Regions from separate parts of the Nocardia sp. bgisy118 genome, predicted to be linked through region 2. Evidence: predicted binding sites of a transcription regulator. Region 2 holds the regulator's gene; the other holds the start of a gene.
What was found. Region 2 encodes HspR, which represses chaperone genes until heat shock. Its sites were predicted from a motif close to ANNTGAGTNNNNNNNACTCANNT; they were not measured.
Positions count from the first base shown of each region.

Region 1 (14,846 bases), on a different contig from region 2:
GTGCCGAGGCCCAATCGACCGCCGAGCCCGGCGGGTCGCGACGGCGGCGCGGCAGCCGGATCCGATTGTGGCACAACCGTTCTGGCGGGGAACACGGCGGCTTGGTAGATCGGCGACAGCGCGTGAGTCTCGCTGTTCAGCACGGTGATGGCGGTCTGGGGGCCGGGGTGCGGCGCGAAGGGTTCGACGACGGGTGCGGGCGACAGCGGTGCGGCCTGCACCGTGCCCGCGCGCTGGGGATCGGCCATCTGGTTCACGATGTACGCGCCGGCAACGAAAGTCAGGCTGAGACTGGCCGCGCCGGCCAACACGATCGCGGTATGACGCACGATCTGAGCAGGATTGTGTGCCGTCACGATGCGTTCCTTTCCCTCCGCCCCGACTCCCCTCGCGTCGTCGGCCCGCATCGTTGAAAGCCGAACGCATGTCCAGGTTACGACGCCGCCCGATCGGGCACCGCATCCGTGCGAGCAGGATCACAATAGACCGGGCTACGGATGTTTCCGCCGGTTGAAGAGCGGGTAAAAAGCGGATAGCTGGCGAGCGTCATTCTCGACTGCCACTCTTAGACACCCGGCCAACGTCGTCCGGCCGTCGACGCGAACGGCGCACCCAAGTCTGGCGCTCGCCCGCTCCCGAGTTTTTCGAATCGGGTCGGGTGAAGCCCGGTCGGACGTTGTCCGGCCGGGCTGCTCGCCGTTCAGGGGGATCGGCTCAGGCGAACTGTCCCGCCGCCCGTCCCTTCCCGGTCGGTCCGGCGAAGGCCTGGGCGATCGTCAACCACTCCTCCGCATCCGCGCCGATGGCACGCACCGCCAGGTCATCGAGGTGGCGGCGCTGGGTGACCAGCAGGCAGAAGTCCAGCGCGGGTCCGGTCACCCGCTGCGCGGCGTCCTCCGGCCCCCAGGTCCAGACCGTGCCGTCGGGCGCGGTGAGCTCGACACGGAATTCCTCGGCGGGCGCCGCCTTGCCGCGCACCGAGTAGGCGAAGTTCCTGGTCCGCACGCCGAGGTGGGCGACGCTGCGCAGCCGAGCGGTCGGCTCGCGAGTCACGCCGAGCGCGTCGGCCACATCCTGTCCGTGCGCCCAGGTCTCCATGAGCCGGGCGGTGATCATCGAGGCGGGACTCATGGGCGGGCCGAACCAGGGCAGCTTGGTGCCCGCCGGCACCGCGCGCAGCGCCTCGACCAGCGTCTTGCGCCCGGCGCGCCAGCGCTCGAGCAGGTCGGCGGGCGGCGCGGCGGCGGCTTCGTCGGCCGCCTCGTCGACGAAGGTCAGCGCCCTCGGCGCGGCCGCTGCGACCTGCTTCGCGAACTCCTCGGCGTCCGACGCCGAGACGGTGGCGATCTCGTCGGTCCAGGTCAGGTGTCCGATCTGGTGGGCGATGCTCCAGCCGGGGGCGGGCGTCGGCCGCGCCCAGTCCTGCGGGGCCAGCGGGGCGACCAGTGATTCCAGGTCCGCGCATTCGCCGGCGAAATCGCCGAGCAGCGCTTCGAGGTCAGCCATGAGTTCCCTTGCCGATCGCGGGCACACCGCCGCGTGTGCCAGGTGGGACCCAGCATCGCAGCGCCGCCGAAAAAATGCAAGCATGCGTGCTTGTATTTATCGGCGCCCCGTCACCACCCGAAAAGCACCAGGTGGGCCGCGCCGACGACCAACCCGAGCAGCGCGCCGTGCAGGTACAGCAGCCAGGCGTCCTGCTCCACCGAGGCGTAGAACATCTCCATGAACTCGCCCGGGCTCAGCTGCTGGAGCTTGCGCGCGGCGAACTCGTCGATCTTCTTCGCCTGCTCGCGCGCGAACTCCTCGTCCTCGACCATGCTCGGCGCCAACCCCACCGCGGCCCCGGCCGCGCCGACCGTCAGGTTGTCGAACTGCCGCTTGCCGAACGCGGCGCGCACCATCGAATGCGTCGGCCCGAGCTGACGGTGGATCTCCTCGGAGATCAGGCGCTCGATCAGCTGCCGTGTCTTGTCGCCGTTCGGTCCCTCCAGCAGTTCCGCGGAGAGGTTGGGCAGCGTGAGCACCTGGTAGGCCAGGATGCGCGCGAGGTCGGTGGCGGCTTGCGACTGACGCTTGGCCAGCAGCGCCTGGCGCCACAGGTACTTGTAGCGCGGCTGCGGCTCGCCGGGCTCGAAGACCATCTTCACCGCGATGACGTTCACGATCACGCCGATCGCGGCCGCGCTGAGCAGGACGATCACCCAGGCGGGCACCCAGCCGAGCACCGGAATGCGGTCGTGCACATGCAGATACAGCGCCATCAGCAGGCCGAACGGCGCACCGAGCAGGCCGACGCGGACCATGAACTTCAGCTCGGGGGCCGCGATCGTGGTGGTGAGATCCTTCAGGATGTAAGGGTTCTCGCGCAGGTAGCGGATGACGAAGCTCTTGATGTCGATGAGCTGATCGATGTTGTCGCCGAGCGAGTCGAAGCCTCGGCGGCACAGTTTCGGCAGCTGCCGGTCGACCCGCTGGTAGATGACCTGTCTCATCTGCCGAGGCACCGAGCGCCACAGGTCCGGGTTCTCCCGGTACATCACCTCGTCCACGAGCGGCCGCACCTGCGTGCGTGCCAGCTCGGCGATGTAGTCGGCGATGCCGTCGAGGTCGATTTCGTGAATGAAGTCCCTGGGACTGCCGATCCGCATCAGCGCCTTGTCGACGCAGATGCTGGCCATCTTCTCCGCCCGCGCCGGGATGAAGCCCTGGAAGCCGAGCCTGCGCCCGTCCTCGGAGAAGGTCGGCAGCACCTGCACTCGACGCGGCAGGTACGGGTACAGCACCTGCAGCCCCGGCACCCGGAATCCGCGGAACTGTACCGGCCAGAAGAGCATCAGCACGCCGGTCCAGTTGGTCAGCCAGCCCGCGAGGGCGCTGAAGATCGGGAAAGTGACCAGGTCGACCACGAACTTCGTCTGGCCGGTGAGCTCTTCCCAGTCGATGAACACCCCGGATGCGAGAGTGTTCATCCTGCGTTCCCCTTAGTGCCGTGAGCTGTAGAGGCACCCACATTCTCATTGCGCTCGCGAGGGTGTCAACGCGAGAGCGGGCACTGTCACAGACGGCCACGGCCTTCGATCGTGCCTTCGCCCTGAGCGAACGTCCGGAAAGGGTGGAACAAACCCGGAATGGGTGGGGTTGAGTAGGCATCGCTCAACTTTTGGAAGGGTCGAACACGTGACTACACCTCAGAATCTGCCGGTGCTGTTCCTGACCGATCCGATCGTGCTGCCGGGCATGGTCGTGCCCATCGAACTGGACGAATCGGCGCAGGCCGCGATCGACGCCGCGCGCGCCGGGAAGAAAGAGGCGGTCCTGCTCGCGCCGCGACTGACCGAGGGCTACGCCACTTACGGCGTCGTCGCGACCATCGAACAGGTCGGCCGGATGCGTGGTGGAGCGCCCGCGGCGGTACTGAAGGCGGAGCGCCGAGCCAAGATCGGTCACGGCGTCACCGGACCGGGCGCCGCGCTGTGGGTCGAGGCCGAGCCGGTCGAGACTCCTACGCCGGACGGCCGCACCAAGGAGCTGGCCGCCGAGTACAAGAAGCTGGTCGTCTCGGTGTTGCAGCGCCGCGAGGCGTGGCAGATCATCGACGCGGTCAACCAGCTGACCGACCCGTCGGCGATCGCCGACACCGCGGGCTACGCGCCGTACCTGTCCGCGGACCAGAAGCGCGAACTGCTCGAGACTCCCGACGCGGTGCAGCGATTGACCCGACTGATCGAGTGGACCAAGGCGCACATCGCCGAGGCCGAGGTCACCGAGAAGATCAGTGACGAGGTCCGCGAGAACGTGGAGAAGACCCAGCGCGAATTCCTGCTTCGCCAGCAGCTCAACGCCATTCGCAAGGAACTCGGCGAGGACGAGCCCGATGGCGCCGACGACTACCGCACCCGCGTGGAGCAGGCCGACCTGCCCGAGTCCGTCCGCGAGGCGGCGCTGCGCGAGGTCGGCAGGCTGGAGCGGGCCAGCGATCAGAGCCCGGAATCCGGGTGGATCCGGACCTGGCTGGACACCGTGCTCGAGCTGCCGTGGAACGAGAAGACCACCGACTCCACCGATGTCGCGGCCGCCCGTGCGGTGCTGGACGCCGACCACCACGGCTTGGACGAGGTCAAGGACCGCATGGTCGAGTACCTGGCGGTCCGGGCCCGGCGCGCTCAGCGCGGGCTGGAGGTCGTCGGCGGACGCGGGTCCGGTGCGGTGCTGGTGCTGGTCGGTCCGCCCGGCGTCGGGAAGACCTCGCTGGGTGAGTCCGTGGCACGGGCGTTGGGGCGCAAGTTCGTTCGGGTCGCCTTGGGCGGCGTACGCGACGAGGCCGAGATCCGCGGGCACCGCCGCACCTACGTCGGCGCGCTGCCCGGCCGTATCGTGCGCGCCATGAAGGAGGCGGGCTCGATGAACCCGGTCGTGCTGCTCGACGAGATCGACAAGGTCGGCTCCGACTTCCGCGGCGACCCGGCGGCGGCCCTGCTCGAGGTGCTGGATCCGGCGCAGAACCACACGTTCCGCGATCACTACCTGGATCTGGATCTCGACCTGTCCGACGTGCTGTTCATCGCGACGGCCAATGTCATGGAGACGATCCCCGGCCCGCTGCTGGACCGCATGGAACTGATCACCGTGGACGGCTACACCGAGGCCGACAAGGTCGCCATCGCCCGCGACTTCCTGGTGCCGAGGCAGCTGGAACGCAACGCGCTGACCGCCGACGAGGTGACCATCACCGAGGAGGCGCTGCGCGAGATCGCGGCGAACTACACCAGGGAAGCCGGCGTGCGGCAGATGGAGCGCCTGATCGCGAAGGCGTTGCGCAAGGCGGCGACTCGGCTCTCGGAGGGTGAAATCGGTTCCGGCGCCGCGGTGTCCGACATCGGTCTCGGCTACGACCCGGAGCTCGGCTACGACGTGCCCGAAACCGCCTCGCCGACAATCTCTTCCGGCCGCCTGACCGTCGGTCTCGGCGACCTGAAGGATTACCTCGGCCGTCCCCGCTTCACTCCGGACTCGGTGGAACGCACCGCGGTCCCCGGTGTGGCCACCGGCCTGGCCGTGACCGGCGCAGGCGGCGACGTCCTCTACATCGAGGCCAACGCTGCCGAGGGCGAGCGCTCGCTGACTCTGACCGGCCAGCTGGGCGACGTCATGAAGGAATCGGCGCAGATCGCGCTGACCTACGTGCGCTCGCACCTGGAGGAAATCGGCATCGAACCGTCGGTGCTGGACCGCAATATCCACATCCACTTCCCGGCGGGCGCGGTGCCCAAGGACGGTCCGTCCGCGGGCATCACCATGGTCACCGCCTTGGTGTCGCTGGCGCTCGGCCGCCAGGTGCGCTCGGATGTCGGCATGACCGGTGAGGTCACCCTGAACGGGCGGGTCCTGCCGATCGGCGGCGTCAAGCAGAAGCTGCTCGCCGCCCAGCGCGCCGGACTGAAGACCGTGTTCATTCCCGCTCGCAACGAGCCGGACCTGGACGAGGTCCCCGCCGAAGTGCTTGCGGCGCTGGATGTGCGCCCGGTCGCCGACGTGGCGGAGATCTTGGCCTACGCCATCGAGCCGGTGGTGGAGGAGACGCTGAAGCGACCGGCGTTCGCCGCTACTGCGTGAGTTCGGTTTCGGGGCCGGGTGCGGGAAACCGTGCCCGGCCCCTTCGTTTTCGGTGGTGATCGCCGATCATGAGCCCCCGAGCTCACGCTCGACACTGCGCGTTGTCCCCTGCGCCACCGCGCACAGCACCGACTCCCCCGTCTCCGACTCCGCGTAGATCTCGCACCGCACCACCGCCTGCCGCCGCGTGGACCCCGTCACCGCCGCCTCCGCGCGCAACCGAACTCCGGCGGCCGGGCGCAGATAGGTGATGGTGAACCCGCCGGTCAGCACGTTCGCGCCGAGCACCGTGCCGGCCGCGAAGGTGAGGGCGTTGTCGGCGGCGTAGGCGAGCACCCCACCGTGCACGAAGCCGAACTGCTGGCCCAGCTCCGGTCGGATCGGGATGACGAGAGTGGCCGCGCCGTCGCCGAATCGGGTGAGCTCGGTGCCGACCAGCACCGCGAAAGGTTGCGCGGCCAGTACCTGTTGGGCCTGGTGGAAATCGAGTGCCGATGTGCCGACGGTCATTGCCGCTCCATTCTTTTCGGTATCGATCCGGCGTCGAGGGCCAGCCAGGCCGCCTCGGCCAGTTCCGCGCCGACCTCCGTCGGCGCGGTGCGGATGTCACCGCCCAGCCACTGCCGCGAATACTCCTGCGCGGGGCCGAGCCACAGTGCGTAGACGAGATCCAGATCCAGCGAACGCACCGCGCCGTACGCCGCGTGGGTGCGGTACCAGCGGGCGATGTCGATCATGAAGGTGCGGTTGCTTTCGCTCTCGCGGACGCCGGGCGGCCGGGCCGAGGTGAGAACCTTTGCCCGGTGCTGGTTTTCGGTCACCCAGCGCAGGTGTTCCCGCACTCCCCCGGTAATGCCCTCGCGCGCGTCGGTGCTCTGACCGACCACCACCCAGAAGTGCTGTTGGTAGTCGGTCAGCGCGTGCGCCCACACCTGCCGGTACAGATCCGCCTTGTCCGGAAAGTGGTGGTAGAGCGCGCCGACGCTCGCGCCCGCCGCCTCGCGGATCTGCGCGAGCGTCGCGTCCAGCACCCCGTGGTCGGCGAACTGGCGCTCGGCCGCCAGCAGCAACCGATCTCGGATCTTCATATCCAGAATTTAGTTCTGTTTTTCCGACGGCGCAACGATGAGCAGGTTCACCTGATCGCGCCTGGTTGTCATACCCGTGCGGTATGACGGAGAGGTGGCCAGGTGGCTGTTGCACGTCGATCTCGACCAGTTCCAGGCGGCGGTGGAGTTCCGTCGCCACCCGGAACTGCGCGGCAAGCCGGTCATCGTCGGCGGCCACGGCGACCCGAACGAACCGCGCAAGGTGGTGACCTGCGCGTCGTACCCCGCCCGCGCCTACGGCGTCCGCGCGGGCATGGCGCTGCGCAGCGCACTGCGGAAATGCCCGGAGGGCGTCTTCCTGCCGCTCGACATGGCCGCCTACGAAGAAGCCTCCGAGGAGGTCATGGCGCTGCTGCGCACCTTCCCCGGCCGGATCGAGGTGTGGGGCTGGGACGAGGCGTTCCTGGCCGCCGACACCGACGATCCCGAACTGCTCGCCCGCGAAATCCGGGGCGCCATCGCGGAATTGGACCTGAGCTGCTCGATCGGCATCGGCGACAACAAGCTCACCGCCAAGCTCGCGACCGGTTTCGCCAAGTCGGCGGGCAAATCCTCCGATGCGCCCGGCGCAGGCGCGGCGGCGGGCATGTTCCGGCTGACGGCCGCCAACTGGACCGAGGTGATGGCGCACCGCCCCACCGACGCGCTGTGGGGCATCGGCAGCCGCATCGCCGCTCGCCTCGCCGAACTCGACATCCACACCGTCGCCGACCTGATGGCAGCCGACCGGCACCGGCTCGCCGACGCGTTCGGCCCCACGACGGGCCCCTACCTCTGGGTGCTCGGCCACGGCAAGGGCGACACCGAAGTGACAACCGAACCGCGAATCCCGGTGGGCCGCAGCAAATCCGAGACTTTCCCACACGATCTCACCGACCCCGCCGAGATCCGCGCGCAGGTGGCGCGGATCGCCACCGAGGTCGCCGAGGAAATGGCCGAGGCAGGCCGGATCAGCATCCGCGTCTCCGTCACCGTGCGGACCAAGACCTTCTACACGCGCAGCAAACAGGCCAAACTCCCGGAGCCGACCGCCGACGTCGCCACCCTCACCGAGACGGCCCTCCGCATCATCGACCGCTTCGATCTCGACCGTCCGGTGCGCCTGCTCGGCGTGCGGTTGGAGTTCGTGCCGGAGGAGTAGTCGCAGCCGTCTGAAGCAACTCTTTCTCACACCGAGCGCACGCGGGTCGACGTGCGGCGCAGTGCCGGAGCGCCGCGAGCGGGCACCGATCCTCGTATGCTCGACCGCATGGAGTTCTGGGCGATGGTGGCACACGAATCGGACAGCGGGATCGTGTTGACGCGGCAGCAGGTCGACGAGGAATTCCTCGGCCAGGGCACCGTCACGATCAAGGTGCATTACTCGAGCGCCAACTTCAAGGACGGACTCGCCATCACGCCGGGCGGCGGTGTGGTCCGCAACTATCCGATCGTGCCCGGCATCGATATCACCGGCGAGGTCGTCGCCTCCGAGTCCGACGATTTCGCGCCGGGTGATCAGGTCGTCGCGCACGGCTACGGGATCGGCGTCTCACACCACGGCGGCTTCGCCGAATACGCCAAGGTGCCGGACGAGTGGGTGGTGAAGCTGGACGAGCTGAACACCCGCGACGCCGCGGCCCTGGGCACCGCCGGTTTCACCGCGGCGATGAGCGTGCAGGCCCTGCTCGACCGTGGTCTCACCCCCGACGACGGCGCGATCCTGGTGACCGGTGCGACCGGCGGTGTCGGCACCGTGGCCGTGGACATCCTGTCCGGCCTCGGCTTCGAGGTCATCGCGTCCACGGGCAAGAAAGACGCGGGCGATCTGCTCTCCGAACTCGGGGCCAACGAGGTGATCGGCCGCCTGCCGGAGGATCCCGAGGCGAAGCTGCGCCCGCTGGCCAAGGCGCAATGGGCGGGCGCGGTCGACAGCGTCGGCGGCAAATCGCTGGCCTACGTGCTCAGCTGCATCGGCTACGGCGGCGCGGTCGCGGCGAGCGGCCTCACCGGCGGCCACGACCTGCCCACCACGGTCATGCCGTTCATCCTGCGCGGCGTCGCGCTGCTCGGCGTCGACTCGGTCAACATGCCGATCGAGAAGCGCCGCGAACTCTGGTCGCGTCTGGGCAACGAGCTTCGCCCCCAGCATCTTTCGACCCTGGAAAGCTACGCCCCGATCACCGAGGCGGCGGCCGTGCTCGCCGACATCAAGAGCGGAAAGCACTCCGGCCGTACGGTCCTGGGCGTCGCGGGCGAATTCTGAGCTGAACAGCCGAAAGGCCGCGTCGAGGACACCTCGACGCGGCCCAGCACCGCGCTATGTCGAGTGCAGCGTGAATTCGACGGTGTACCGGACGTTTCCGGGCGCGGTCGTGTGTCCGTTCGCTGCGGTGAAGTTGCAGTTCGCGACCAGGCGATATGTCGTGTCGAGTCGAAGGTCGGTGACGACCGAATGCCACCAGTAGTCGGCGGGAATGCCGGCGTGCGAGTCGCTGTACCCGCGTTTGCCTTCGACGATGGCTCCGCATGTCATCGGTCTTTGCACGATCGCCTGCACCGAGGGTGAGAGCCGCAGCGACCAGATCAGCCTGTTTCCGCCGTCGGCGTTTTGGCTGGCGTAGATCACGTCGCCGGTGAAACTGCCGTGCTCTCCGTCGTAGCGGTAGCGAGTGTCATGCGGGTGATAGTGGTACTCACCGGCAGGTTGCCCGGTTGCCTTGGGTGCCAAGGCGAGCAGAACCGTGAGGATCGCCGCGAGCGCGGCAGTGACAGTGACTACGAGGCGTGCCTGCGCACGGATACCGCCCTGCATTCGTATTCCCCCTGCGGAACGTCTTCGATTTCGACGTCGACCCGGTCACCCTCTCGCAGGGCGTGTATGTCCCCCTCCACGACACTGGACAAGTGAAACCACGCGGGCGGACCGTCCGGTCGAACCAACACGCCGGTGCCGTTGCGGATGTTCCAGCGATACACCGTGGCTTGCTCCACGTCACTGTCCCTTCCGCGCTCCGACGATTCGATCAGGTCAATGATTGCTCATGCAGGTCTCACGCGCACTGCATTTGGTTGGCGTTTCGGTGCGAGGTGCATCGGGACAAGGCCGCGTCGACGTTGCGCGACGCGGCCTTTCGCGCAATTCGCTCACGCCGCGATGGTGACCGGCTCGTCCGCGAACTGGGTGCGGTACAACTCGGCGTAGCGCCCTTCGGCGGCCAGGAGCTGGGTGTGGGTGCCGCGTTCCACGACGCGGCCGTCCTCCAGCACCAGGATCTGGTCGGCGGCGCGGATCGTGGACAGGCGGTGCGCGATGACCAGTGCGGTGCGGCCCTCCAGCGCTTCCGAAAGCGCTTCCTGCACGGCGGCTTCCGAGGTCGAGTCCAGCGACGCGGTCGCCTCGTCCAGGATCACCACGCGCGGCTGCTTGAGCAGCAGCCTGGCGATGGTGAGCCGCTGGCGTTCCCCGCCGGAGAGGCGGTAACCGCGCTCGCCGACCACGGTGTCCAGGCCGTCCGGCAGCCCGGCGATCAGATCGTGCAGGCGGGCCCGCCGCAGCGCGTCCCACAGCTCGGCCTCGGTCGCCTCCGGGCGGGCCAGCAGCAGGTTCGCCCGGATCGTGTCGTGGAACAGGTGCCCGTCCTGGGTGACCAGGCCGACCGTCTCGTGCAGCGAGCGCGCGCCGATCTGCCGCACGTCGGCGCCGTTCAGTCGCACCGCCCCGCCGTCCACGTCGTACAGGCGCGAAACCAGCTGGGCGATGGTCGATTTGCCTGCTCCCGAGGAGCCGACCAACGCGACCAGCTGCCCGGGTTCGGCGCGCAGCGACACATTGTGCAGCACGTCCACCCCGCCCCTGGTGTCCAGCGTCGCGACCTCTTCCAGCGACGCCAGCGACACCTTGTCCGCCGACGGGTACGCGAAGGTCACATCGTCCAGTTCCACCGCGACCGGGCCGTCCGGGACCGCGATCGCATCGGGCGCGTCCTCGATCAGCGGGCGCAGATCCAGCACCTCGAAGACGCGCTCGAAGCTCACCAGCGCGGACATGATCTCCATCCGGGCGCTGGCCAGCGCCGTCAGCGGCGTGTACAGCCTGGTCAGCAGCAGCGAGAGCGCGACGACCGCGCCCGCGTCCAGCTGCCCGCGCAGCGCGTACCAGCCGCCGAGTCCGTAGACCAGCGCGACCGCGAGGGCCGAGACCAGCGTCAGCGAGGTGACGAACACCGTTTGCAGCATCGCGGTGCGCACACCGATGTCGCGCACCCGCCGGGCCCGCAGCGCGAACTCGTCGGATTCCTGTTCGGGACGGCCGAACAGCTTCACCAGGGTGGCGCCCGGCGCGGAGAACCGCTCGGTCATCTGCGTGCTCATGGCCGCGTTCAGCCGCGCCGCCTCCCGCTGGAGTCCGGCGAGCCGGTTGCCCATCCGCCGCGCCGGGATCACGAACACCGGAAGCAGCACCAGCGCCAGCAGCGTGATCCGCCACGAGATGCCGAGCATCACGCCCAGCGTGAGGGCCAGCGTGACCAGGTTCGCGACGACGCCGGACAGCGTGTCGCTGAACGCGCGCTGCGCGCCGATCACGTCGTTGTTCAGCCGGCTCACCAGTGCGCCGGTCCTGGTCCTCGTGAAGAACGCGATCGGCATCCGCTGCACGTGGTCGAACACCGCGCTGCGCAGATCGAGGATCAGGCCCTCACCGATCCGCGACGACAGCCAGCGGATGCCGAGCCCGAGCGCAGAGTCGAGCACCGCGAGCACGCCGATAACTGCCGCGACCGTCGCCACCACGCGTGGCGCGGCTCCGCCGACGATGTCGTTCACCACACGACCCGCCAGCACCGGCGTCGCCACCGCGAGCAGCGCGGAGATCACGCTGAACGCCAGGAACACCCCGATCCGCCGCCGATGTGGCGCGGCGAATCGGAGAATCCGCTTCGCGGTGGCGAGACTGAACGGACGCTGCTCGTCGGGCGCGTTCATCCGCCGATACATCTGGCTCCACGCCACCGATTCGATACTCACGATCGCTCCCTCTCGACCCCCGCCATCCAACTGCTGGCCACCGACATTAGGACCTCAACAAAGGTTGAGGGCAAGTCGATTCCCGCGCCGCCGCGAATTCCCCGTTCGGCGAACGAACCGCCACCGGCCGGGCGGCTTCCCGAGGCGCGCGCGGTCGGCCGAGCTCGCCCCGCACCACAGCGGGAGTTGTCGGGCGAGTCCGTTTCGACCCGCGAACGGCCGGAGCGAGGGCGGGAGGTCCGCACAGGAGGCGCTGCCGGGCGAAGTCCTGCCCCTGGCCTGCGCGTGGCCGGAGCGAAGGCGCAGGTACGCCTAGGCTGACATGGTGACCGAGGAGCGGATGGCGACAACGCTGCGCGGGCGAATCGACGGCGAGGTGGACGCGTCCCCGCGGCGGCGCGCGGAATACGCCACCGACGCGTCGAACTATCGCGTGCTGCCCACCGCGGTGGTGTTCCCCCGATCGGACTCCGATGTCGCGGAAACCCTCGGCTTCGCTCGCGAACACGGCCTGCCGGTCACCGCGCGCGGCGCGGGAACGTCGGTGGCGGGCAACGCGATCGGACCCGGCCTCGTGCTCGACTTCAGCAGGCATCTGAATCGGATCGTGCGCATCGACCCGGACCGGCGAACCGCCAGGGTGCAGCCGGGCGTCGTGCTGTCCGCATTGCAGAGCGCGGCCCGCCCGCACGGGCTGCGGCTCGGCCCCGATCCCTCGACGCAGAACCGCTGCACCCTCGGCGGCATGATCGGCAACAACGCCTGCGGGCCGCGCGCCGTCGCGTGGGGCCGCACCTCCGACACCGTGCGCGAGCTGCGCATCCTGGACGGAACCGGAACCGAGCGCGTCCTCGCGAACGACCCGGCCGCGGTGCCGGGGCTGGCCGAATTCACCAGGTCCAACCTCGCGGTATTGCGCACCGATCTGGGTCGTTTCGACCGGCAAGCCTCCGGCTTCGGCCTGGAACATCTGCTGCCGGAACGCGGTTCGGCCGTCGCCAAGTCGTTCGTCGGCAGCGAGGGCACCTGCGGGCTGCTGTTGGACGCGGAGGTCCAGCTGGTCGAACTGCCGCACGCCACCGTGCTCACGGTGCTCGGCTACCCGGACATCGCCACGGCCGCGGACGACGTCGCCGCGGTCATGGCGTGCGCGCCGATCGCGGTCGAGGGCATCGACTCCCGCCTCGTCGACGTGGTGCGGGCGCATCGCGGCGCCGTGCCCGAACTCCCGCGCGGCGGCGGCTGGCTGTTCGTGGAGACCACGGGCGCGAGCGCGGCGGAGGCGCTCGCGATGGCCGAGCGGCTGTGCCGGACGACGCACGCGCTGGACACCCGCATCGTCACCGACGCCGCGGCGGTCGCGGCGCTCTGGCGGATCCGCGCCGACGGCGCCGGTCTGGCCGGACGCACCGCCGACGGCCGACCGGCATGGCCCGGCTGGGAGGACTCCGCCGTCCCGCCCGAACACCTCGGCGCTTACCTGCGCGATTTCGCCGAGCTCACCGCGCAGCACGGTGTGGACGGCCTGCTCTACGGCCACCTCGGCGACGGCTGCATCCACGTCCGCCTCGACCTGCCGATCACCGAAGCGCCGCAACGGTTCCGGGCGTTCCTGTTCGACGCCGCCGAACTCGTGGTGCGCTACGGCGGTTCGCTGTCCGGCGAGCACGGCGACGGGCGGGCCCGCTCCGAACTGCTCTCGGTGATGTACTCCCCCGAAGCGCTCGCGGCGTTCGGCGGATACAAGGCGCTGTTCGATCCCGATGCCGTGCTCAATCCCGGCGTGCTGGTCGAGCCGCGCCCGGTCGACGCCGACCTGCGCGTCGCGGGTCTGCCGCGGGTTCCCGCCGCGGGCGGCTTCGCCTTCCCGCAGGACGACGGCGACATCGGCACCGCGGTGCATCGCTGCGTCGGCGTCGGCAAGTGTCGCGCCGACAGCTCCGCCGCGGGCGGCTTCATGTGCCCCTCGTACCTGGCCACCGCCGACGAGAAGGACAGCACCCGCGGTCGCGCCCGCGTCCTGCAAGAAGTGGTGCGCGGTGCGCTGCCCTGGTCCGCGCCCGCCGTCGCGGAGTCGCTCGACCTGTGCCTCTCGTGCAAGGCCTGCCGCTCCGACTGCCCGGCGGGCGTCGACATGGCGACCTACAAGGCCGAGGCGCTGTACCGCCGCTATCGCCGCCGACCGCGCCCGCGCGACCACTACGCGCTCGGCTGGTTGCCCCGCTGGCTCCGCCCCGCGAGCCGAATACCCCGCGCCGCCAACGCGATCGCCGGTGTCGGCTGGTTGCGCCGGACGGGCCTGCGCGCGGCGGGCATCGACCCCCGCCGAGACATACCTCGGCTGGCCGACCGTCCCTTCCGCCGCACCGAAAGGGCGCGGGCGCTGCGAGCTCCGTCGTCTTCCGAATTACGAACGGCCGCACCGGGCGAAGCCCAGGTCGCAGGACCACCGTCTCATGAGCGCGCCGATGTACTGCTCTGGCTCGACACCTTCACCGACGCCTTCGATCCCGAGATCGCGGAGGCGGCCGTCACCCTGATCGAATCGCTCGGTCATCGCGTGCGCATCCCCCGGCGACGGCTGTGCTGCGGCCTGACCTGGATCAGCACCGGACAACTGGACGGTGCGCGCGCCAAACTCCGCGCCACCCTCGCCGAATTGGACGAGCACGTCCGCGCGGGCGGCATCGTCGTCGGTCTCGAGCCTTCGTGCACCGCGGTCCTGCGCGCCGACCTTCCCGAACTGCTCGCCGACGATCCCCGCGCGGCGCCCACCGCCGCGGCGGTCCGCACGCTCGCCGAGTTCCTGATCGGACACCCGGACTGGCATCCACCCCGGCGGCCCGACGCCGAGGTGGTGGTCCAGCCGCACTGCCATCAGCATGCGGTGCTCGGTTTCGACGCGGATCGCCGGGTGTTGACCCGCACCGGCGCGAAAGTGACGGAGGTCGCCGGATGCTGCGGCCTGGCCGGAAACTTCGGAATGCAGAAAGGCCATTACGACATTTCGGTCGCGGTGGCCGGTAATGGATTGCTTCCCGCGTTACGTGCCGCTGCCGAAGACGCGATATTCGTCGCCGACGGATTCTCCTGCCGCACCCAGAGCACTCAGCT
Region 1 covers NZ_JBYISM010000027.1:109,024-123,869, forward strand. The annotation lists gene AC3EO7_RS28445 (hypothetical protein) at 1-356, opposite strand, end outside; gene AC3EO7_RS28450 (TIGR03084 family metal-binding protein) at 715-1,506, opposite strand; gene AC3EO7_RS28455 (DUF445 domain-containing protein) at 1,617-2,972, opposite strand; gene lon (endopeptidase La) at 3,241-5,616, shown strand; gene AC3EO7_RS28465 (PaaI family thioesterase) at 5,683-6,126, opposite strand; gene AC3EO7_RS28470 (TetR/AcrR family transcriptional regulator) at 6,123-6,704, opposite strand; gene AC3EO7_RS28475 (DNA polymerase IV) at 6,799-7,866, shown strand; gene AC3EO7_RS28480 (oxidoreductase) at 7,975-8,970, shown strand; gene AC3EO7_RS28485 (hypothetical protein) at 9,025-9,519, opposite strand; gene AC3EO7_RS28490 (ABC transporter ATP-binding protein) at 9,852-11,732, opposite strand; gene AC3EO7_RS28495 (FAD-binding and (Fe-S)-binding domain-containing protein) at 12,055-14,846, shown strand, end outside.
Region 1: lon (endopeptidase La) is a predicted target of HspR. The motif match lies at 3,140-3,162, and genes of this name have one in related genera.

Region 2 (14,846 bases):
GTGCGGCGGCTCAGCACCTGGACCACGCGCCTGATCTCGGTGTCGCGCCCGATGACCGGGTCGAGCTTGCCGGAGCGCGCGGCCGCGGTGAGGTCGGTGGAGTACTTCTCCAGCGCCTGGTAGCTGCCCTCGGGGTCGGGGCTGGTCACCCTGGCGCTGCCGCGCACGGCGGTGAACGCGTCGCGCAGGGCGTCGGCCGTCGCGCCGTGCTTGGTGAGCAGCATGGTGACGTCCGAGTCACCCTCGGCGAGGCCGACAACGACGTGCTCGGTGGAGACGTACTCGTCGCCGAGTTCGGTGGCCAGACGCTGGGCCGCGGTGATGGCGCCGAGCGCCTCGCGCCCGAGGTTCGGCGTCGTGGTCGCACCGGTCGCCCTCGGCAGCCGGTCGACAATGTCCTGTGCCTCGCGCCGGACCGTCGCCGGGTCGACGCCGACGGCCTTCAGCAAGGGTGCGGCGATGCCGTCGGTCTGATCCAGCAACGCCACCAGCAAGTGCGCCGGACGAATGTCCGGGTTGCCCGCGGCCGACGCCGCCTGGAGGGCCGCGGTCAAGGCCGCCTGGGTCTTGGTGGTGGGATTGAACGAGTCCACGAGTCACCTTCCTACTAGTCGATTCCCCAGCATCGAGTGCCCTTCCCGCGCGCGATGACGCACAGGCTCGTGCTGTTCCTATCGGTCTCAACGTGGGAGAGGTTGAGTCTGTTCCGCTCAAGTTTGAAAATTTTGCGACAGCCCGCCGCCGGGCCGATTCGGCGACTCAACGCTACGCCGCGCCATCGTCGAATGCCGTGAATCGCAGCGCCGGTGGTGTAGGGATGCATACGAGCACCAAGACGGTTAGTGATGCATCACCCTTCAGCCGAACCGAGGAGCGAAACCGATGCGCGCGATCGTGGTACGGAAGTTCGGAGATCCCGTCGAGCTGGCCGAGATGCCGGTGCCCGAGCCCGGCCCGCAGACGGTCAAGGTGCAGCTCGACGCCGCGGGCGTCAACCCCTTCGACCTGAAGATGTCCAAGGGCATCCTGGAAGGCAAACTGCCGCACGACTTTCCGGCGATCCTGGGGGTGGACGGCGCGGGCAGCGTCGCCGCGGTCGGCCCGGGCGTCACGAAGTTCACGGTCGGCGACCGCGTGGTCGGCAAGTTCCTGGTGCCGCCGGCAGGCCACGGCAGCTTCGCCGAGTACTCGGTGCTGCCGCAGGACGCGACGCTGGTGCCCATCCCGGAATCGATCACCACGCTCGCCGCCGCGGCCCTGCCGACCGCGGGCGTCACCGCGCAGGACCTGGTCGACGCGGCCCAGATCCGGCCCGGCCAGAAGGTGCTGATCGTCGGCGCGACGGGCGGCGTCGGCTCCTTTCTCGTGCAGCTGGCCAATATCGCGGGCGCGCACGTCATCGCGACCGCGCGCGGCGACACCGCCGATCGGATGGCCAGGCTCGGCGCGGCCGAGACGGTCGACTACAGCCAGGCGCCCGTCGCCGATTCGGTGCGTTTCACCAACCCCGACGGCGTCGACGTGCTCTTCGACCTGGTCAGCCCGCCCGAGGCGCTCGCGCCGCTGACCGAACTCGTGCGTGAGGGCGGCGCGGTGTACTCCATCGTGTTCTCGGCCGACGAGGCCGCGCTGCGCGAGCGCGGCCTGCGCGGCGGCAACTTCGAATCCAAGGGCCGCGCGCCGGAACTCACCCGGCTGCTGACCCGCGTCGCGGCGGGCGACGTGGTGGTGCCGATCGACGCGACCGTCCCGCTGGAGGAGGCGCCCGCCGTCCTCGGCGCGGCGGGCGCACGCGGCAAGACCGTGCTGGCCATCTGAGCAGCCGACCGAGGGCGATCCGAGGCAGCAGGTCCGCCACTACGTCGAGCAAGTCGCACCCGCTGTTCGCGCCACCGTTGCCGGGGCATCCTGACATCGGGTCGCCGGTGATGCGGTCAACTTGTGCGTAGACGGCGCACGAGCAGCCCCTGTCCTCCCGTTGCAGGTACCCATCCAGAGAACCACACCGTGGGCAGGTTCACCTGCCCCCGCTATCCTGGTCGGTGGCCCAACCATGGGGCCGAGCGCAGCGAGGCAGCAGCGGGCGCGTGAGCGCCGCGAGCCAGCCGGGCAGACGTCCCGAGCTGCAGACTTAGCCGAGGGATAACCGGAGCGGTCGAGAGCATGCTGCGCATACCCACACGACCACGGACTTTTCGGGGATACTTGTCCGCGAAGGACCGCCGGTTAGGGGCACGTCCCTGCGCAGCAGTCGATAGCGGATGCGCAGCTATAAGCGGGAAGAAAGGAAATCTCGTCGTGGATGCGCGTTCGGCAGCGCTGGTCCGCGCCAACTTCCGTTCGGTGACCGAGTCACCAGGCGGACCCGAGCGGTTGATCAGTGCGTTCTATGGTCATCTGTTCGCCGAGAATCCACGCCTGCGCGAGCTGTTCCCACCCGCGATGGACATGCAACCGAAGCGGTTGTCCACGGCCATCCAGTTCGTGCTCGACCACCTGGAATACTGGGATCGCGCGCAGAAGTTTCTCGAGCAGTTGGCGCGCGACCATCGAAAGTACGGCGTCGAGGCCGCCCATTACGATCAGGCGGGCCGCGCGCTGCTCGCCGCGATCCGCGTGTACAACGGCGCGGCATGGAGCCGTCAGCTCGAGGAGGGCTGGCGCGACATCATGATCTTGATATCGGCGTCGATGGCCATCGGCGCGAACTCGGACAAGTCCCAGCCTTACTGGGAGGCGACGGTGGTCGGCCACCGCAGGGTGCTCGAAGACCTGGCCATCGTGCGCTTGCAGTCCGACAGCCCGGTGCCCTACCAAGCCGGGCAGTACGTCCCGATCGCCGTGCCGCAGCGGCCCAAGATGTGGCGCTACCTCTCGCCCGCGATTCCGTCGAATCCCTACGGCGAGATGGAATTCCACGTGCGCAAGATTCGCGGCGGATGGGTGAGCCCGGCCATCGTCAACGAGACGCAGGTGGGCGATCGCTGGCTGATCGGCGGCCCGCTCGGCGGACTACACGTGGACCGCGACACCGGGCGCGACGTGCTGCTCATCGGCGCGGGCACCGGCATCGCCCCGCTGCGCGCCCAGCTCATCGAGATGAGCCAGCGCGGCATCAACCCGCGCGTGCACTTCTTCATCGGCGGCCGCTACCCGTGCGACCTGTACGACGTGGAGAACATGTGGCAGCTCTCGCAGAGCAATCCGTGGCTCACCATAGTCCCGGTCTGCGAGCAGAAGACCAATCCGTGGTGGTACCCGCACCCGGCCTCCGACGCGCCCTACGGCATGCACCGCACGCTGGTCGGCAACCTGGGCGCGGTGGTGGCCAGCTTCGGCGCGTGGGCCGACCGCCAGATCCAGATCGCGGGCTCGGCGCGGATGATCGCCGACACCCGGAGGGCGCTCATCGCGGTCGGCACGCCCGAACACGTCATCAGCTGCGATCCCGTCTGATCCGCCGCGGCCACGCGCCGCGGCACCCCACAACAGCAGAGGAGTTCCCATGACGGAGCCGGGCGCGCTCGGCAACGGAGTCGCGCAACAGGAGTGGACCTCGACCGTCGTCGGCCACCATCGTTTGCGCCACGACGTAGCGGTGATCCGTCTGATCGGCGAGTTCGTGCCGTTCGTCGCGGGCCAGTCCGTCGAGGTCCGGGTGCCACAGCAGCCCGGAGTGCGCCGCAGGCTCTCCCCCGCGCTACCGCCTTCGCTGGACGGCAAGCTGGAATTCCACGTGCGCACCGTGCCGGGCGGCTGGCTCAGCGGCTCGTTGGTCGCCGACACCCAGCAGGGCGACGAGTGGCGGATCGCCGCGCCGCAGGGCGCGTTCACCGTCGATCCGGCGGGTGACGAGGTGGTGATGATCGCGGGCGGCACCGGTCTCGCGCCGATGCGCGCGCAGATCCTGGAACTGGCCAGGCTGCCCGAGCCCCCGCGCACCTACCTGTTCGTCGGCGGCAGGTCCCCGCGCGACTTGTACGCCTCCGACATGCTCGTCCTGCTCGCCGAGGAGCTGGACTGGCTCACCATCGTGCCGGTGGTGGAGAACCTGGAGGACCCGAACTGGGAAGACGAGTGGTACGAGCACACGCGCGTCGACATCGGATTCCCCGTCGACGAACTGCTGCAAGGCACGCTGGCCGACGTGATCGGCTCGCACGGCGCGTTCGACCGTCACCAGGTGCTCGTCTGCGGTTCGCCCGCGATGACGCGGGCCACGGTGGACCGGCTCGTCGAGACCGGCACGCCCGCCGAACGCATTCAGTACGAAGGCCTTTGACCGCCGTCGTTCCGGCGAAGGCAGGGATCCAGTCGAAGACTCGCGGATAGTCGTCACCCGCTTGGATCCCGGCCTTCGCCGGAACGGCGAGGGCGTCCGCTAGAACAGCGGATCGTGGCGGATGTGTTTGGTCTGGGTGCCCGCCGCCATCAAGCGGAACTTGGTGGTCTGCACCATCGAGGGCGAGCCGACGATCTGCACGTCACGATCGGCCCACGAGCCGTAGCTGGCGACGACCTTGCCGAGCTGGCCGGTCATGCGCGGCTCCAGTCCCGGCCATATTCGCTCGACCTCTCCGGATTCGTAATACCACCACGGGTTTTCGTCGCTCTCGCTGACCGGCGTCACGGTCAGCCAGCGGTTGGCCATGGCCAGCTTGCTCAGCGTCTCCAGATCGTAGAGATCGCACGGGTGATGGCCGCCGATGAACAGGTGCACTTTCGGATTCGTTCGCCGCAACGCCATTTGCATCAGCTGGGCCCGCAGCGGCGCGATACCGGTGCCGCAGCCCACCATGAGCATCTTGCGCTTGGTGTTGCGCGGCACGCCGAGCCCACCGAGGGGCGAGCCGATCAGCCACTGGTCTCCCACCTGCGTCTGGCCGATGATGGCCGGGCTGACCCAGCCGCCGAGCACGCCGCGCACGTGAAATTCGATCTCGCCGTTGGCGTTCGCGGGCACGGCGGGCGAGAGATAGCGCCACATCCGCGGCCGCGAAGGGATCTGCACGCTCATGTATTGACCCGCGGCGTATTGCATCGGCTGGTCGAGTTGTAATCGCACGATCGCCAGATTGCGCAGGACCAGCCGGTTCTCCAGCACCCGGCCGGACCAGACGGCGGGCGTGGCCTCCTTCTCGGCGGCGCCCATCATCGTGTCGCCGATGACGGTCAACCCTTCGTCCCACGCCTTCTCGACCTCGTCGGTCCACATCTCGGTGCCCGCGAAGCGGCGCATCGCGATCTTCAGAGCGGTGGCCACCGCAGCGTAGTGTTCGGCCTGCACACCGTATTTGCGGTGATCGCGGCCGAGCTGGGCGAGGAACGGCAACAACTTGTCGGGCTCCTCGAGCCGGTCCAAGGCGTAGCCGATAGCTTTGACGAGGCGGTCGCGCTGTGAATCCATCGCAGCGGGGAAGAAATCACGGACTTGCGGGTAGTCCGTGAACAGGATCGCGTAGAACGACCTGGCCAGCCTTTCCGGTCCGCCGTCTTCCGCAGCAACCGCCTTGAACGTTGTTCTGATCAAAGCGACAGTCCGCGAATCCATTTGTGTCACAACCCCATTTCGCACTAGAACGCAGAGCGCGCCGGCGAGTGAAAGTGCTGCGGGACACTCGACAGCAGCCGATGCCAAGGAGTGTAGGCGAGGTTTGCCAGCAACGGAACGCAACGAATAAACATCACGCGTGGAATTCCGTGGAAACAAGAAACGGAAGCGCAAAACTCGCGAATAACAGACCGAAAGACCGTACTAGAGCGGTGAATTCAGTCGCACACTCACCGAATTCGCGCGCCTCGGTTTGCAAGACTCGTCCAGTTGACCCGAGTGGAGCGATCTTGTGGCAACTCCGCGATCGGAGCCGAGAGTTGCTGCGGGGCAATCTTTGCGCATCCCAGGGCGACAGCAAAAGCGGACCGGTCGGTTGCTCATGTGGCGAACCATGATCATCGGAATCCACTGCGTCCCAGCAAACTCGGATACTCGCACAGCAAACTCGAACTCGCCGGTAACAACATTCGCCTCGGCTTTTCCTCATCTTTTCGGCCGAGGAAAAGCCCCGGAATTGAGAAAGGGCCCCGCCGCGGACCCGAAAACGAGTCGGCGGCGAGGCCCGAATTCCACTCGCCTCAGCGCTGGTTGCGTGGTTTCCACACCACCAACGCCGTACTGCGTTGCGGCGGAGCGAGATCCGGGCGATAACTCGCCCGCAGCCGCTCCACCTCCGCGCGCATCTCGGCGAGCTGCTCCCGCAATTCCTCGACCTGATTGGTGAGTTCGATGATGCGTTTGATGCCCGCCAGGTTCACGCCCTCGTCCTGGGACAGCCGCTGCACCTCGCGCAGCAGCTCGACGTCCCGCGCCGAATAACGTCGCCCGCCGCCCGAAGTGCGTTGCGGCGTCACCAGTCCCAGCCGGTCATACGTGCGCAGTGTCTGCGCGTGCATGCCCGCCAGCTGGGCCGCCACCGAGATCATGAAGAACTCGGCTCGCGACCCACCGGACGCCTTCTTCGGATCAGTGGACATCACGCACCTGCCCATCCCGCACGAGGATCGAATCCGCTGGACCGCTCCGCCTCCTGGTAACGCTTGAGCGCGTCGGTGGCATCGCTGTCCAATTTCTGCGGCACCGCGACCTTGACGGTGACCAGCAGGTCACCGGCGCCGCCGCCGCGCTTGGGGACGCCGCGGCCACGCACCCGCAGGATCCGCCCGTCGGCGGTACCCGGCGGCACCTTGACGCCGACGCGACCTTCCAACGTCGGCACGGAGACCGTTGTGCCGAGCACCAATTCAGCGTAACTGACCGGCAGCACCAGGGTCAGGTCGTCGCCGTTACGGCCGAAGACCTTGTCCTGGCTGACGTGCACGGTGACGAACAGGTCGCCCGAAGGCGCACCGCGCAGTCCCGCCTCACCCTGTCCGGCCAACCGGATCCGCTGACCGTCGCCGACGCCAGGCGGAATCCGCACCGTGATGGTCCGGGTGCGGTTCTGGATGCCGCTGCCGTGGCAGTCGACGCACGGGTCGTCGATGATCGAGCCGGAACCCCGGCACTCGTCGCACGGTTCGCTGAATCCGAACGCACCCTGGTTGCGGCTGACCACCCCGGTTCCGTTGCAGTTGGCGCAGACCCGGGGACTGGTCCCCGGCTTGGCGCCGCTGCCGTGACATGTGGTGCACGGCGACGGACTGGTCATCCGCAGCGGAACGGTCACGCCCTGCGCGGCCTCGCGGAAGCCGAGCGTCGTCTCGGTCTCCACATCGGCGCCGCGCCGCGGACGGCTCGTGGTGCGAGCGCCACCCCGGTTGAACAAGCCGCCGAGCAGGTCGCCGAGCCCGCCGTCGCCCGTGGTGGCGCCGCCGAAGATGTCGCCGATGTTGAATTCCTGCGAGAAGCCGCCTGTGCCGCCGGGAGTGAACCCGCCGCGCGGATAACCGCCGCCCGCGAAGAGCTTTCGCGTGTCGTCGTACTCCTTGCGCTTGGCCGGATCCGACAGCACGGCATGCGCCTCGCTGACGGCCTTGAAGCGCTCCTCGGCCTTGGTGTCACCCGGATTGGCGTCCGGGTGCAGGTCGCGGGCGAGCTTGCGGTAGGCCTTCTTGATCTCGTCCTGCGAGGCGCTGGAGGAGATACCCAGCTCCTTGTAGAAGTCCTTTTCGATCCACTCCCGTTGGCTCACCGAGTATCTCCTCCTCCCAAGGTGTTAATTGTCGTCCGCATTGGCATCTACATCCGATGCCTCGGTCTCGGCCAGATCGGCCACGCCATCGGTTACCCCGACGAGCGCGTGCCGCAGCACCCGATCGCCGAACCGATAGCCCTTGCGCATCACGACACCGAGCACCGGATCCGCGCCGGAACCCTCGTGCTGCACGGCCTCGTGCAGGGTCGGGTCGAAGGGCTCGCCCTCCGCGCCGAACTCCTCGAGGCCTTGCTTGCGCAGCGCCTCGACCAGCTTGTCCGCCACCGACTTCAGCGGTCCGGACTCGAGGTCGCCGTGGGCCCTCGCGCGATCCAGATCGTCGAGCACACCGAGCAGTTCGGTGACCACGGCAGCCTTGGCGCCGTCGATGGCGGTCTTGCGATCGCGCTCGACGCGGCGCCGGTAGTTGGCGTATTCCGCGGTCAGCCGCTGTAGGTCGGCGGTGCGCTCGGCGAGCTCGACACCGATCGTCTCGGCCAGCGCTTCGGCTCCCTCCGGAGTCAGAACGCCATTGCCTTCAGCACCGTTCCCGACCTCGGGGCCGGGCCCGGCCGCGGTGTCCGCGACCGGTTCCCGAACCTCACCGGTGGCCGGGTCGACCTTGCGCTTGTCGACGAAGGTGATCGGTTCCTGTGCCGAATCGGCCTGGTTGCCCTCAGTCACTTCTTCTCCGTGTCGACCGGCTCGTCAACGACCTCGGCATCCACGACCTGGTCGTCGCTCGCGGAGCTGGACGCGCCGTCGCCGGACGCGGCCTGCTCGGCGGCGGAGGCCTCGTAGATGGCCTGGCCGAGCGCCTGCGACTCGGTGGCGAGCTTCTCCACCGCGGACTTCACGGCCGCGATGTCGGTGCCCTTCAGCGCCTCGTTGGCCTCGGCGATGGCCGCCTCGACCTTGGACTTCACGTCCGCGGGCACCTTGTCCTCGTTCTCCTTGATGAACTTCTCGGTCTGGTGCACCAGCGACTCGGCCTGGTTGCGGGTCTCCGCCTCCTCGCGACGCGCCTTGTCCTCGGCCGCGTGCGCCTCGGCGTCCTTCACCATCCGGTCGATCTCCTCCTTGGACAGACCGGAGCCGTCCTGGATCTTGATCGTGTTCTCCTTGCCGGTGCCCTTGTCCTTGGCGGTGACGTGCACAATGCCGTTGGCGTCGATGTCGAAGGTGACCTCGATCTGCGGCACGCCGCGCGGGGCAGGCGGGATGCCGGTCAGCTCGAAGGAGCCGAGCAGCTTGTTGTGCGAGGCGATCTCGCGCTCACCCTGGAACACCTGGATCTGCACCGACGGCTGGTTGTCGTCGGCCGTGGTGAAGGTCTCCGAACGCTTGGTCGGGATGGTGGTGTTGCGCTCGATGAGCCTGGTCATCACGCCGCCCTTGGTCTCGATGCCCAGCGACAGCGGGGTCACATCGAGCAGCAGGACGTCCTTGACCTCACCCTTGAGCACGCCGGCCTGCAGGGCGGCGCCGACGGCGACGACCTCGTCCGGGTTCACGCCCTTGTTGGGCTCCTTGCCGCCGGTGAGCTCGCGGACCAGGTCCGAGACGGCGGGCATACGGGTCGAGCCACCGACGAGGACGACGTGGTCGATGTCGGCCACGTTGATGCCCGCGTCCTTGATCACGGACTGGAACGGCGCACGGGTGCGGTCCAGCAGGTCCGAGGTGATCTTCTGGAATTCGGCGCGGGTCAGCTGCTCGTCGAGGAACAGCGGGTTCTTGTCCGCGTCGACGGTGATGTAGGGCAGGTTGATCGAGGTCGACTGCGACGAGGACAGCTCGATCTTGGCCTTCTCCGACGCCTCGCGCAGGCGCTGCATGGCCATCTTGTCCTTGGTCAGGTCGATGCCCGAGCTGGCCTTGAACTTGTCGACCAGCCACTTGACGACCCGCTCGTCCCAGTCGTCGCCACCGAGGTGGTTGTCACCGGAGGTCGCGCGAACCTCGACGACGCCCTCGCCGATTTCCAGCAGCGAGACGTCGAAGGTGCCGCCACCGAGATCGAAGACCAGGATGGTCTGTTCCTTGTCGCCCTTGTCCAGGCCGTACGCGAGCGCGGCCGCGGTGGGCTCGTTGACGATGCGCAGCACGTTCAGACCGGCGATCTGACCGGCTTCCTTGGTGGCCTGGCGCTGCGAGTCCTCGAAGTACGCGGGCACGGTGATGACCGCGTCGGTGATCTCCTCACCGAGGTAGGCCTCCGCGTCGCGCTTGAGCTTCATCAGCACGCGCGCGCTGATCTCCTGCGCGGTGTACTTCTTGTCGTCGATGCCGACGGACCAGTCCGTGCCGATGTGACGCTTGACGGAGCGAATGGTGCGGTCGACGTTCGTGACGGCCTGGTTCTTCGCAGGCTGACCGACCAGCACCTCGCCGTTCTTCGCGAACGCGACGATCGACGGGGTGGTACGCGATCCTTCCGAGTTGGCGACCACGACCGGCTCGCCGCCTTCGAGAACGGCGACGACCGAGTTCGTGGTCCCGAGGTCGATTCCGACCGCACGAGCCATGTTTGTTTCCTCCTAGTTGACGTACTTGTGTGTCGGTGCCAGGCGAGACAGCTCGCCCTGCGGCGTGTTCTGTCGACCGCCGCGAGACCTCGCCCCTAGCACCTCACGGAGCACGGTCCCAGCAACGCTGAGCGTGGTCGGCTCAATCCTGCACCCAATCCACACCGGGCGTCAAACGAAACTTGAGTCCGGCTCGCTCAACATTGTCGAAAACCTCAACCGGCGACCCGTGCGCGATATTCCCGGCAGCCGCGGTATCGGACTCGCGACGGCGCGCCGCCTGACCGCCGAGGGCTTACGCGCGGTCGGCGGGGCCCGCCAACCCACCGCCGAACCCGAGGCGACCGGGCGCGACGGCCGTTGCGGTCGGCCTCGCGACGCCGGGCGGCGCGGACGAACCGGTGGCGCGCGCGACGGCCAGAGGTTGGCACGTGCACCGGTTCTCTCGATTCCACTGTGTAACAACCTTTTCCGCGTCATCGATGCAGGCAGATCAGCACAATGCTCGGGGATGAGGGACGAATGCAGATCGCAATCGGGATCGCCATGATGACCTTGGTCGGCACGCTCGCCTACAAGAAGGGATTGCAGCCGTTGGCCTGGCTGCTCGCGGCCGGTCCGATCGGCTTCATCGTGTTGTTCTTCCTCCCCTCGGCCAAGGAGGAGGGACTGGACAAGGCCACCCGCGCGTCCCGGACCGAACTGGGAAACACGATCGGATGGGGCATGTCGGGCCTCGTCGTCCTCGCGACGGCCGTCCTCTTCGCGGTCGGGTAGTGCGGCGACTACGACTCCTACCGAGTTCGCCGCAGCGGCAACGGCATTGAAAGTGCGGCGGCGTGATTCACTCACGCCGCCGCGGTCGCTCCCGACAGCGGTTCGCGACGAATCCAAGTCAAGGCGCCCACGGCTCGCTGACCGGAGCGCCGACCCTGCCCTCGTACAGGTAGACCAAAAGTAGGTCGGCTGACCGTTGCACCACCCGGCGAACGAGTGGTCATTCGGCTCACTTCTATCGGCACACCTCCATGGGAGGCGGGACGCTTCCCATCCTATCCGAACATACGTTCGAATCAAGGGCGGAGCGACGGATTTCGCGGCGCACTCGGAACTGTTCGACATGGAGCGCACTCCAACTCCTAGCGTCTTGTGCCAGCAGGTTTTTCGAGCGCAGGAGGTAGCACCATGATCGACGTCCGCACCCGGCATCTCGGCGAACTCGCCGTCTCCGCCTCCCCCGAGGATCTCGCCGCCATCGAGGCGGCCGCCCCGGCGGAAAAGATCGCGGGCACCCGCTACGACGCGACCAGCCTCACCTTCGTGAACGGGTGAGCGCGGGTCGCTCCGGTTACCGGCTCGCGGGTAGCCGGGTCGTGGCGACCGCCGATCGCTCTCCGCGAGTGAGCAATCCGTCCTCGGTCAGCGCCGCGGCTCGCGCGAGGAATTCGCGGCGCAGTGCCGCGATTTCCTCGGCGGCGAGCGTCGTTGTGTCGTAGTACTTTTCGATGGCGTTGTCCCATACCTGTTCGGGTGTGCCCGATCCGCCGAGGGTGATCTCCTCCCAGGTGATCGACGCGAAACCGGCTGCCGTCAGCAGCTCGTTCAATCCGTCGCGGCTACGGGTGCGGCGGTCGCCGAGCGGCGGGATGGGGCGCTGCGCGAACAGCGGCCGCGCCAGCTCGAGGAACAACTCGAGCCCGCTGCCCTCGGCCGACCGCGCGCCGACGACGACGGCCAGCCTGCCGCCCGGCCGCAGCACCCGGGCGGTCTCGGCGATGACCTGCTCGACGTCGGCCATCAGCATCAACGCCATATGGCAGACCACCGCGTCGAAGGAATCCTCGGCGAAGGGCAGCTCCTGGGCGCGCGCTTCGCGCAGATCGGCGTCGACCAGCTCGGGGCGCCGGCGAGCCACCGCGAGCTCGCCCTCGGAGATGTCGACACCGGCGAGCCCGGTCGCGCCGTCGCGGGCGAGTACCGCCAGCAGCGCGCCGTCACCGCACCCGAGATCGAGCACACGCCGGGCGCCCGCGACCCGTTCGGCGAGGAACTGATAGCTGGTTCTGCCATCGGGCAAGCGGTGCGCGGCGACGTAGCGACCCATCGCTTCCGGCGCTCGGTTGTGCAGGTTCCGCAAGAATTCCTCAGCAGCACGAGCCGCGTCAGCCGTGGTCACGATGCCAACCTAGCCGACTTCGGGTTCGCCGTACGGTCCTCGGACTGCGGGATACCGGCTGGTCGTTCGTGCCCGTGGGCGGGGCGGGCGGTGATAGGTTCGGCGCGGGGTGTCCGAGAGGAGTTCCGGTATGCGAGCAGCTGTCGTGACGAATACGAAGTTCCAGGTCGAGGAGTTGCCAGCGCCGCGGCCCGGGCGCGGGCAGGTCTTGCTCGACGTGGTGCGGTGCGGGATTTGCGGGTCCGATCTGCACGCTCGCACCCATGCCGACGAGATGGCCGAGCTGGCGAGCGCGACCGGGTACGACGCGTTCATGCGGGCCGAGCAGAGCGTGGTGCTCGGGCACGAATTCAGCGGGGAGATAGTCGAATACGGGCCAGGGTGCCGGAAGCGCTGGAAGCCCGGGACGAAAGTGGTCGCGCTGCCGATCATTCGGCACGACGGGCAGCCGCATCTCACCGGACTGTCGACGGCCGCCCCGGGCGGCTACGCCGAGCAGGTGGTGGTGCAGGAGTCCATGACCATGCCGGTGCCGAACGGGCTCTCGGCCGAACTCGCCGCGCTCACCGAACCGATGGCGGTGGCCTGGCACGCGGTTCGCAAAGGGCGAGTCGGCAAGGGGCGCGCAGCGTTCGTGATCGGTTGCGGGCCTATCGGTCTCGCGGTGATCAGCATGCTGAAGGCAGCGGGCGTCCGCACGGTGATCGCGAGCGATTTCTCCCCGCGCCGCCGTGAGCTGGCGGCCGCGTGCGGTGCGGACGTGGTGGTGGATCCGGCGGCCGAATCACCCTGGGAGGCAGCGCCGAAGAAAGGGATCGGCAGCGTCACGGATCTGCTCGGGCTCGGCTTCGACACCATGCAGCGACTGCGCCGAGTCCCGAATCTGCCGTGGTGGTATGTCTTTCGGCTCGCGCACACGTTCGACGCGGGACCGGCGGGGCCGGTGATCTTCGAATGCGTCGGCGTGCCGGGCATCATCGATCAGATACTCACCGCGGCTCCCCCGCTCTCGCGGGTCGTCGTGGTCGGCGTGTGCATGGAGACCGACCGCTTCCACCCGGCGATGGCGATCAACAAGGAGATCGAGCTGCGCTTCGCGCTCGGCTACGACCCCGGTGAGTTCCGCGACACGCTGCACATGATCGCCGACGGCAAGGTCGACCCGGCGCCCCTGATCACCGGCACCGTGGGGTTGGCGGGCATCGACAACGCGTTCACCGCGCTGGGCAATCCGGAGCGCCACGCCAAGATCCTCATCGATCCGTCCAGCTCCGCAATCGCGCCCTGAGCCTGTCGGCCTCGACCACCATTTCTCTCTCGACGGGAGTCGAATGGATTCGACGGAGAAGACGGTGGCTTCCCGCCCGCTCGGAGCAACCATTCTCTCCCGTGGATTTCGCCGTGCATCAACGCAGCGGGCATGGGTACGCGTTCGGTAGTCGAGCGAGGAGGGCGTGATGGGTGATCGTGAGGTCGTGCGGGCTCTGCTGGATCGCGCAGGCACGGGGTACGCCGCCGAGGCGGGTATCGAGCTCGCGGACAAACCCGCGCCGCTGTTCCAACTGCTGATGCTCGCCGAGCTCATGAGCACCCGGATCTCCGCGGACATCGCGGTGGCCGCCGCCAAAGAACTGGCCCACAGCGGGTACCGGACACCGCAGAAGGTGGCCGACGCCGACTGGCAGGACCTGGTCGACGCCCTCGGTCGCGCCCACTACAAGCGCTACGACGAAAGCACCGCTACCCGGCTCGGCGCGAACGCCGAACGCGTTCTCGAGCAATACCACGGCGACCTGCGCGAACTGGCCGCCGCAGCGGACGGCGACCCCGACCGAGCAGCCGACCTGCTCCAGGAATTCGACGGCATCGGTCCCACCGGCAGCGACATCTTCCTCCGCGAAGTCCAGGACACCTGGTCCTGGGCGCGACCCCACTTCGACGACCGCGCCCTGCGCGGCGCCCGTCGCGTCGGCCTGCCCGCCGCGCCGGACGAGCTGGCCGATCTGGCACCCCGGGACCGCGCCGCCGATCTGGCCGCCGCGCTGGTCCGCGTCACCATCGATGACAAGGTGGCCGAGGGCCTGCCGACCTGACCGGTCGTGCAGGCGGTCAGCGGCGCATGCCTTGGGCCGCCGCGTCGATGCGTCGGCTGAGGAACCGGCGCCACTTCCGGCCGCGTGCCGGACCCGCGTGATCAGGCCGGGATCGGGCGCTGGTCAGCGGCGACCCATGCGCATTTCCGGGGCCGGGGGCAGCATGCTCAGGGTTCCCTCGGCGCTGCGGGCGGCGGTCAGGCAGGCGAGGGTGGTGAGCTGGTCGGCCATCGGGTGGCGGGCGCGTTCGCGCCATTTGCGCACCGCGGCGACGGCCTGCGCTCGCTGCGCCTCCGGGCCCGCGTGCACCGGGAGGCCGAGGCGCAGGTGCGGTGCGATGCCGGAGCCGCCGATCAAG
Region 2 covers NZ_JBYISM010000039.1:45,039-59,884, forward strand. The annotation lists gene clpB (ATP-dependent chaperone ClpB) at 1-593, opposite strand, end outside; gene AC3EO7_RS34185 (NADP-dependent oxidoreductase) at 883-1,818, shown strand; gene AC3EO7_RS34190 (FAD-binding oxidoreductase) at 2,299-3,456, shown strand; gene AC3EO7_RS34195 (FAD-binding oxidoreductase) at 3,506-4,282, shown strand; gene AC3EO7_RS34200 (globin domain-containing protein) at 4,382-5,551, opposite strand; gene AC3EO7_RS34205 (heat shock protein transcriptional repressor HspR) at 6,133-6,531, opposite strand; gene dnaJ (molecular chaperone DnaJ) at 6,531-7,688, opposite strand; gene grpE (nucleotide exchange factor GrpE) at 7,713-8,375, opposite strand; gene dnaK (molecular chaperone DnaK) at 8,372-10,219, opposite strand; gene AC3EO7_RS34225 (hypothetical protein) at 10,742-10,996, shown strand; gene AC3EO7_RS34230 (hypothetical protein) at 11,405-11,551, shown strand; gene AC3EO7_RS34235 (class I SAM-dependent methyltransferase) at 11,568-12,395, opposite strand; gene AC3EO7_RS34240 (zinc-binding dehydrogenase) at 12,526-13,683, shown strand; gene AC3EO7_RS34245 (HhH-GDP family DNA glycosylase) at 13,853-14,488, shown strand; gene AC3EO7_RS34250 (dynamin family protein) at 14,612-14,846, opposite strand, start outside.